4 regions of the Kitasatospora sp. NPDC056138 genome follow, and region 1 is predicted to be linked to each of the others. Evidence: riboswitches for the same ligand, from Rfam matches in the RefSeq annotation. Region 1 holds a riboswitch; each other region holds the start of a gene.
The links. A riboswitch is a leader RNA that binds a small molecule or an ion and turns the genes downstream of it on or off. The one in region 1 is predicted to bind cobalamin.
Positions count from the first base shown of each region.

Region 2: another riboswitch for cobalamin. It lies ahead of cobN (cobaltochelatase subunit CobN); the one in region 1 lies ahead of ACFC1R_RS03135 (ribonucleoside-diphosphate reductase subunit alpha).
Region 3: another riboswitch for cobalamin. It lies ahead of ACFC1R_RS25330 (HoxN/HupN/NixA family nickel/cobalt transporter); the one in region 1 lies ahead of ACFC1R_RS03135 (ribonucleoside-diphosphate reductase subunit alpha).
Region 4: another riboswitch for cobalamin. It lies ahead of ACFC1R_RS13270 ((2Fe-2S) ferredoxin domain-containing protein); the one in region 1 lies ahead of ACFC1R_RS03135 (ribonucleoside-diphosphate reductase subunit alpha).

Region 1 is NZ_JBHJVK010000003.1:43,973-46,161, forward strand. Features, by position in the region: gene ACFC1R_RS03135 (ribonucleoside-diphosphate reductase subunit alpha) at 1-1,044, opposite strand, end outside; cobalamin riboswitch at 1,234-1,375, opposite strand; gene ACFC1R_RS03140 (GNAT family N-acetyltransferase) at 1,447-1,941, opposite strand.
Region 2 is NZ_JBHJVK010000037.1:16,976-19,164, reverse strand. Features, by position in the region: gene cobN (cobaltochelatase subunit CobN) at 1-721, opposite strand, end outside; cobalamin riboswitch at 989-1,141, opposite strand; gene ACFC1R_RS22180 (cobalamin biosynthesis protein CobG) at 1,228-2,189, shown strand, end outside.
Region 3 is NZ_JBHJVK010000046.1:10,307-12,495, reverse strand. Features, by position in the region: gene ACFC1R_RS25330 (HoxN/HupN/NixA family nickel/cobalt transporter) at 77-1,180, opposite strand; cobalamin riboswitch at 1,211-1,427, opposite strand; gene ACFC1R_RS25325 (ArsR/SmtB family transcription factor) at 1,510-1,872, shown strand; gene ACFC1R_RS25320 (TetR/AcrR family transcriptional regulator) at 1,992-2,189, shown strand, end outside.
Region 4 is NZ_JBHJVK010000016.1:68,648-70,836, forward strand. Features, by position in the region: gene ACFC1R_RS13260 (CbtA family protein) at 1-175, opposite strand, end outside; gene ACFC1R_RS13265 (CbtB-domain containing protein) at 200-415, opposite strand; cobalamin riboswitch at 451-573, opposite strand; cobalamin riboswitch at 784-904, shown strand; gene ACFC1R_RS13270 ((2Fe-2S) ferredoxin domain-containing protein) at 957-1,442, shown strand; gene ACFC1R_RS13275 (methylmalonyl-CoA mutase family protein) at 1,552-2,189, shown strand, end outside.

The sequences.
Region 1 (2,189 bases):
GGCGTTCACCCGGCGCATGAACTCGTCCGGGATCCAGTGCGCCAGGTTGAGGTTGTGGGTCCGGCGGGCCTCCTCGCCGGTGTTGTCGCGGAGCTCCAGGAACTCCTCGATGTCGGCGTGCCAGGTCTCCAGGTAGACGCAGGCCGCGCCCTTGCGGCGGCCGCCCTGGTTGACGGCGGCGACCGAGGAGTCCAGGGTGCGCAGGAACGGGACGATGCCGTTGGACTTGCCGTTGGTGCCCCGGATCAGGCTGCCGCGCGAGCGGATCCGGCTGTAGGACAGGCCGATGCCGCCGGCGTGCTTGGACAGCCGGGCGATCTGGGCGTAGCGCGAGTAGATCGAGTCCAGGTTGTCCAGCGGCGAGTCCAGCAGGTAGCAGCTGGACATCTGCGGGTGCTTGGTGCCGGAGTTGAAGAGCGTCGGCGAGCTGGTCAGGTACTCCAGACGGCTCATCAGCCGGTAGAGCTCGGCCACCTCGGCCACCGACTGCTCGCTGTCGCCGACCGCCAGACCGGCCGCGACGCGGAGCAGGAAGTGCTGCGGGGTCTCGATCACCTTGCGGGTGATCGGGTGGCGCAGCAGGTAGCGGGACTGCACGGTGCGCAGGCCGAAGTACTCGAAGCGGTCGTCGCCCTGAAGGTCGATCAGGGCGTCGAAGGCCTCGGCGTGCTTGGCGACCAGGGCGGCGGTGACGTCGCCGATCAGGCCCTCGGCGTGGCCGACGGCGATCGAGGCGGAGAACGAGACGGCGCCCTGGCCGATCGCCTCGTCGGCGATCTCCATGGCGAGCAGGCGGGCGGCCAGCTTCGAGTACTGGGGGTCCTCGGCGATCATCGACGCGGCGGCCTCCACGGCCAGCCCGCGCAGCTCGGCGAAGTCCGAACCGGCGTGGCGGCCGCGCAGCGCGGCGGCGGCGACGTGGCCGGGGTCCACCTGGGGGAGGTCCACGCTGCGGTCGGTGAGGAGCCGAAGCAGTGCCGCACCGGGGTCGGTCTGGGGGGTGGCGGCGGAACCCTGGGAGGGCAGGGCAACTGAGGCAGCGATGGTCAAGGCGCTTCTCTCCTGGCGGCGGCGGACGACTGGGGAGCCCCTCCCAGCCGGAGGCTGGGGGTGGGAGGTCCGGACCGGCACGAGCGCAGGGAAGGACAGCACGCCCGGTACCGGCGCGCTCGACCCCCCGGCCCACCCGCGAGGCCCGGACGTACTGCGGTGCTGCAAGGCATCTGCGGGGAAGCCGTGTGGCACACCGTCGGCAGGTCATCGGACTTGCGGGCGCTTGGGGCAGCCGCCCGCTCACCGCTGCGGGGCAGTCCCGGATTCGCACCGGGTTCCCCTGCTTCGACAGCGAGAGCGAGCATACATGTTGTGGCGGTGCGACGATGCGGCACCAGATGTAGTGGCGTGTGTCGTGGCCGAGCTACCCGCGTGGTTACGCGGCAGAGGCCGTCAGAAGGTGATCGAGTACACCATGAGGTCGATTCCGGGGGCCGGCGCCCAGTCCCGTTCGGGGGTCCGGGCAAAGCCCAGGCGTTCGTAGATCCGGTGCGCCGCCTTCATCTCCGGACGGGTCGAGAAGGCCATGCCGGCCAGGCCGAGCTCCCGGCAGCGGGCCATCGCGGCACGGACCAGCGCGTCACCAGCGCCGCGCCCACGGGCCGCCGCGCCGACCGCCAGCATCCGGATCTCGCCCTCGTGCGGGGCGGCGATGTCGGCCCACTCGGTGCCGCCGACCGCGAGGGTCACGCAGCCGAGGACCTGCCGGCTGTGCGGGTCGAGCGCGACGAGGAGTTCGGCCTCCTGGTTGCGGCGCCCGGCGTCCCGCAGGAGCTCGACGTAGCCGCTGTCCGGCGAGGTGTGACCGTCGCCCACGAACGCCTCGACCGTGACGTCACCAGCGGCTTCGAGGTCCTCTTCGAGCGCCCGGCGGATGAGGATGTCCATCCGGACAGTGTGCCCGACCCAAAGGCGGAGGCGGCGGGCAGGGTGCCGTACAGGCGGTCGGGAAGAACCGGCGCCGCGGGGTGGTTGGGGCCCTCGTGACCGCCGCCCGGACCCCCGCCGTGACCGCCGCCCGAGCCGGGCCCTCCGGGGTGCCCCGGCGCACCGCGGCCGGGCAGCTCACGGCCGATCAGGAAGCCGAGCAGACCGAAGCCGCCGATGGTGCCGAGCAGGCCGAGCGAGGTTGCGAG
Region 2 (2,189 bases), on a different contig from region 1:
GCCCGGCGAGTGCCCCCGCGTCCCAGGCCTCCTCGTCGCCGCCCGCCTGCGCGTCGGCCGGGCGGGTGCCGCCGGCCGCGAGCACGGTGGTGACGATCGCGTCCGCCTGGCCCAGCTCGGCCAGCAGCTCGGGCTCGGCGCCGCGCAGCGAGGAGCAGTACAGCGGCTTCGGGCGGGCGCCCTGGTCCTCGATCGCCCGGCACAGGTCCTCGACGAAGGCGGTGTTGCCGCTCATGTGGTGGGCGCGGTAGTAGAGCACCGCGATGACCGGGCCGTCCGCGTTCCGGGGGGTGCGCTCCAGCGGGCCCCAGGCCGGGGCGGAGGCGGGCGGCGCGAAGCCGTGCCCGGTGAGCAGCACGGTGTCGGAGAGGAAGGCGCCGAGCTCGGCCAGGTTGGCCGCGCCGCCGTGCGCCAGGTAGGCGTGCGCCTCGGCGGCGATCCCGGCGGGCACCGTGGACAGCTCCATCAGCTGGGCGTCCGGCGCCTGCTCACCCGTCAGCACGACCACCGGGCGCGGGCCCGCGAGCAGCGCGTCCAGGCCCTCCTCCCAGGCCCGGCGGCCGCCGAGCAGCCGGACGACCACCAGGTCGGTGCCCTCCAGCAGGGCCGGCAGGTCCCCGGCGGTCAGCCGGGCGGGGTTGCCGAGGCGGTAGCCGACCGGGCCCCGGGAGGCACGGGCGCTCAGCAGATCGGTGTCCGAGGTGGAAAGCAGCAGGATCATGCGAAGGCCCTCCCGGCCAGGTCGGTGCTCCGAGCCGAAGGGCGCGCCGCCGCCGAGGACGATGGGCGGCAGGCGAGCGGCGAAAGGGGGAGCGAGGGAGCGGAAAACGTCAGCGTCGGCTCAGGGCGCCCGGAGCGTCTCCGCGGCCCGGCCGGGGCCGGGTCCGAGGGCGGGCGGGTCGCGGCAGCCCGTACGGGCACGCGGCAGCGCATAGGTCTCAGGCCTTCCTCGGGGTCCGCGCCCCGGGGGGTCCCCCCGGCCGGAGGCCGGGGAAGCATGGAGGACGGCAGGAGTTCCTGGCTCCCACGGCGTGAACCGTGGTCACAGTGGCGGGACCGCACCGGGTTTGCACCGGTTTCCTCCCCTTGGCGCCGTCGCTGGCGTGGACGGCCCACCAGGACCGTCCGGGAGCATCGTACGGGGTGGGGCTGAGCTGGGGGAGTGCCGACCGGAAGTGTGATCGGCGGGACGCTGCATCCGGACCGGCAATCTGTATGCTCGCCGCCATGCCACCCACACCCGACGCCGCCGCAGCGGGCCCCGGTGCGCCCGACCGCGGTCGTTCGGACGCCTGCCCGGGGGCCCTTCGTCTGCATACCGCCGACGACGGCGCGCTCGCCAGGATCCGCGTCCCCGGCGGCCTGCTGACGGTCCGTCAGGCACTCGCGCTCGCCGACGCCGCCGAGGAGCTGGGCGACGGCGAGCTGGAGACCACCTCGCGCGGCAACGTCCAACTGCGCGGCCTGCCTTCGGACTGCGGCCGCGAACTCGGGAGCCGGCTGCGCGCCGCCGGGCTGCTGCCCTCGGACACCCACGAGCGGGTCCGCAACATCGTCGCCTCCCCGGCCGCCGGGCTCGACGGGCTGGGCCACGCGGACGTGCAGTCCTGGGTGCGCGAGCTCGACCGGCGGCTCTGCGCGAGCGGGCCGGCGGCGCAGCTCTCCGGCAAGTTCCTGTTCGCCCTGGACGACGGGCGCGGTGACACCGCCGCCCTGGACGCCGATGTGACATTGATCGCAACCGCGGACGGCGGCGCCCTGCTGCGCCTCGGACGCGCCGCCACCGCCCGCCGGGTGCCCCCCGGTCAGGCGGTCGAACACGCCCTCGCCGCCGCCGAGGAGTTCCTGCGCGCGCTGCGGGCCACCGGCACCGCGGCCTGGCACCTGCGTGAGGTGCCGCAGCTGCTCGACCCGGGCCCGGAAGCCCTGCCCGCGCTGCCGGGCGCGACCCCGGCGCCGGGCGTGCTGCCCGGCGGCCTCTCGGTCGGCCTGCGCTTCGGCCGGGTCGGCGCCGCCCAGTGGCGGACCCTGGCCGCGGCCGCGGCCGACGGGCTCCGGCTGACGCCCTGGCGCGGCGTGGTGCTGCCCGGCGCGCCCGCGGAGCGGCTGCCCGTCCTGGCGCGCGCCGGGTTCCGCACCGACCCCGGCTCGGCCTGGGAGCGGGCCAGCGCCTGCACCGGCCTGCCCGG
Region 3 (2,189 bases), on a different contig from region 1:
CCGCCCGCCGCCCGCCGCCCGGACGATCAGGCCCGGCCGGCGCCGGAGCGAGCGGACGGCGCGTCCACGGCGCGGCCTACTCCGTCGACCAGCGCTGCTCGACCTTGGCGAAGCGCCAGTAGCCGACCGCCGCCACCCAGACCACGACGAACAGGCCGACGATCACGAACCCGACGTTGTCCAGGCTCAGTCCGGCGATCCAGCCCGTCACCGGGTCGGTGAGGTCGAGCTTCTCGTGCAGCACGCCGACCAGTTCGATGGTGCCGATGATGAAGGCGACCGCGATCGACAGGCCGGTGATGGTCAGGTTGTAGTACACCTTGCGGACCGGGTTGGAGAACGCCCACTGGTACGCGAAGTTCATGAAGGTGCCGTCGAGGGTGTCGAACAGGCTCATCCCCGCCGCGAACAGCAGCGGCAGGCAGACGATGGCGTACCAGGGCAGACCGGCCGCCGCGCCCGAACCCGCCATCACCATCAGGGTGACCTCGGTCGCGGTGTCGAAGCCGAGACCGAGCACCATGCCGACCGGGAACATCTGACCGGGGCGGGTGATCGAACGGGTGGCACGGGAGAGGATGCGGTTCATCAGACCCCGCGAGTTGAGGTGCGCCTCCAGCTCGCTCTCGTCGTACCGGCCCGCGCGCATCGCCCGGAACACCTTCGCGATGCCCACCAGCGCGGCCAGGTTGAGCGCCGCGATCAGGTAGAGGAAGACCCCGGAGGCGGTGGTGCCGACCATGCCGAGCACCTGGTGGGTGGTCGACTGATCGTCCATCAGCGTCCCGGCCAGCGCCGCGCCTCCGGCCACCAGCGCGGCCATCACCACCACCATCGAGGAGTGCCCGAGCGCGAACCAGAAGCCCACCGAGACCGGGCGCTTGCCGTCGGCCATCAGCTTGCGGGTGGTGTTGTCGATGACGGCGATGTGGTCGGCGTCGAAGGCGTGCCGCATGCCGAGGGTGTAGGCGGTGATGCCGAGGCCGACCCCGTAGACCTGGGTGCCCACCTCGTACTTCTCCGGCACCACCAGGAAGATCAGGGTTCCGAAGGCCAGCACGTGCATGGCCAGGATCACGGCCATCAGACCGGCGGTCCGCACCGTGTCCTCGCGCTTCCAGCGGAAGGCCGGCAGGGCGGGGGCCGCCGCCGGGGCGGTCTCGATTCCGGGCAGGGTCATCTGCGGGTCACGCTCCAGCACCTCGTGGATCACTTCGTGAGATGCCGTGGCCGGTCTCCTGGCTGACGGGTCGAACGCACCCGCACCCGGCCTTCCCGGACGCGGCTGCGTCCAGTGGCCGCCCGGCCCTGGCAGGGACGGGGATGGTGCCGGTACTTCCCGATCACAGTGGCGAGGGCCGCTCCGGTCTGAGACCCCTGAGGGTCTGTCACCGGTCTTCCCGAACACCACGGCGGGGACAACCGTAGGGGTCCGCGCGCCACCGCTGCAAGCCTGCACAGCTGTGCAGGTGTCCGGTATCACAGGGGTCTGCTGCGAGAATGCGAGGCATGCATCTCGTCCCCGCCGACCGCGCCGACCGCAGGACCATCGACGGGCACCGGGTCTGCGAGGCCATCGCCGCGATCGGCGACACCGAGCACGTCCGGGCCTGGGCCGAGCGCTTCGCCCTGCTCGCCGACCCCGGACGGCTCTCGCTGCTGCTGGCCCTGTACGAGACGGGACCGCTCGCCGTCACCGACCTCGCCGTCGCCACCGGAATGCGCGACCCCGCCGTCTCCCAGGCGCTGCGGCTGCTGCGCGCCGGCGGGCTGGTCAGCGGCGAGCGCGACGGGCGGATCATCCGCTACCGGCTGGTCGACACCGCCGTCGCCGAGGTCCTGGCCCACGGGGTGCTCGGCCACCAGGACTGACCCGGCCGCACAAGTCGTCCGTCCCGCGTCGCTTTATGCCTGATACATACCTTGTATCCTTTTGGTGTCACCCGACAACAGCCCGGGTTCGTCCCCGCAGGCAGGCGAGGGAGGCCGACATGGCAGCGGAGCCCGACCGGAGCACTCCGGAGAAGCGAGGACGCCTGAGCCGCCCCCTGGTGCTCTCCGCAGCCGTCGCACTGGTCGACCGGGAGGGGCTGGCCGCGCTCACCATGCGCCGCCTGGCCGCCGAGCTGGGGGTGGAGTCGATGGCCATCTACCGCTACACCCCGGGCAAGGAAGCCCTGGTGGACGGT
Region 4 (2,189 bases), on a different contig from region 1:
CTTCCACCGGAAGGCCGGCGGCCTTGTCCAGCAGTTCCTGGGCGGCGTCACGGCCGCTCTCGTAGTCGATGGCCTGGTTGATCTGCGGCTCGGCGAAGATCCGCGCGAAGACGAACGCGAGCAGGCCGGCCACCGCGCCGGCCAGCAGGCCGCGCAGGATGATTCTCTTTTCCATGATCAGCTGTTGTCCCGGCCCCGGTCAGTGGCAGGGGAAGCCGAGGAAGTGGCGGGAGTCGTGGACGAATTCGTGGATGTGCATGTCGTTCCCGAAGACGGAGACAGCACCCTGGTCGACGCCGATGAAGTAGTAGGCGAGGAGTGCGAGGAGCGCGGTGCCGATCAGCCACAGAGCGGCTCTGGCATTGGGGACCACCACGGGCGTGGCGATGGTTCCGGGCGCGGACAGACTGCTCACAGTGAGCCCTCCTAGCGGGATCGTGCGTCCCTGTTCGTTGGAGCGGGCGTGACGGGGAGTGTCTGACTTGCCCACTGCCCGGCGGGCGGTGGACTCACAGTGGCGCGACCGCGCCGGATTCGCACCGGCTTCCTCGAACCATCACTTGTAAGGGGAGGTTAAGGGCGGCTTGTACGAACGGTCAACGCCTTCGCGGCACCCCGGGGCCGCGACGGCCACGGCTTTGGGACACGCCGGGTGCTGCGCCCCGGCGCACACCGGAAGCCGGCCCGACGACACCGCAGGCCGCTTCGCCACCAGTTGACGGACCGTCACTTCTGCGGCAGGGTCACACCCGGGATGCGGTGAGCATCCGAGACCACGGTGTGCAGGAACCCGGTGCGATTCCGGGGCGGTCCCGCCACTGTGACCGGGGAGCGACCCCGGCCGACGACCGCTGTGCAGCGGTCGGAGGCCCCGGGACGCGTGGATCCGGGAGTCAGAACACTGACCCGTGGTTTCTCCGGAGGTCGGGGCGCGGACCCCACGAGGAGGTTCTGCGGTGTCATCGGTCAGGGCTGCCCGCACGGCGGCCGTCGACGTCGTCCTGTGCCGCGGCTGCTGCTGCGGCAGTGCCGCGAAACGGCCGGGCACCGACCACCTGGGTCAGCTGTCCGCACTCGCCGAGGCCGTCGAGGACCTCCCCGCCGCGAACCTGGTGGTCACCGACTGCCTGGGACCGTGCGAACTGGCCAATGTCGTCGTCGTCCGCACCCGGGGGCGGCTTCCGGGCGAACGGCCGACCGCACCGGTCTGGCTCGGCAACGTGACCGACCCCGCCGACACGGCCGGCCTCTGCGCCTGGGTCCGGCGGATCGGGCTCGGCATCGAGCGGTTCCCGCACGACGGACCGCTGCCGCCCGCACTGGAGTCGCTGCGCATCCCCACTCCCGGCCCCCGGCGGACCATCAGGACGAGGAGGACGGCGACGGCGACGGGACGGCCGGCCCTGGCGGACAGCACGGGGGGCACCCGGCAGAGGTCGTGAACCCTGCCGGCCGGCCGGCTGGCACTCCGGGTACCCTCCAGTGCAGCGAGTTCAAGGTCACACTCCTGGGCACTGATAGAGCCGGGCTGACGAGCATTAACCTTCCCCTATGACGGTCCTGCCCCATGGGCTCCCCCTGGCCGCCGAGTTCCCGGACGCAAGCCGTGAGCGGTGGCAGCGCCTGGTCGAAGGCGTGCTGCGCAAGTCCGGTGCGCCGGACGCCACCGGTGTCCAGGCCGAGGAAGTCCTCTCCAGTGAACTCCAGGACGGACTACGAGTCCGTCCGCTGTACACCGCCGAGGACGGCTCGGCCGCCGCCGGCTACCCGGGCTTCCCCCCGTTCGTCCGGGGCGGTCGGCCGCAGGGCGCGGCGGTCTCGGGCTGGGACGTGCGCCAGCGCCACACCGATCCGGATCCCCGGCGGGCCAACGAGGCCGTGCTCGCCGACCTGGAGAACGGCGTGACCTCGCTCTGGCTGGAGGTCTCGGACACCGGCCTGCCCGCGACGGCCCTGCCGGACGTCCTCCAGGGCGTCTACCTCGACCTGGCCGCCGTCGTCCTCGACGCCGGTGCCGGATTCGGCCACGCGGCCGAGCAGTTGCTACGGCTGTACGAGGAGCGCGGGGTCGGCCCGGCGGCCGCCGCCGGCAACCTCGGCGCGGACCCGCTCGGTCTGCTCGCCCGCACCGGCAAGGACGCCGACACCGACGCCCTGCTGGCCGAGGCCGCCGCGCTGGCCCTCCGCTG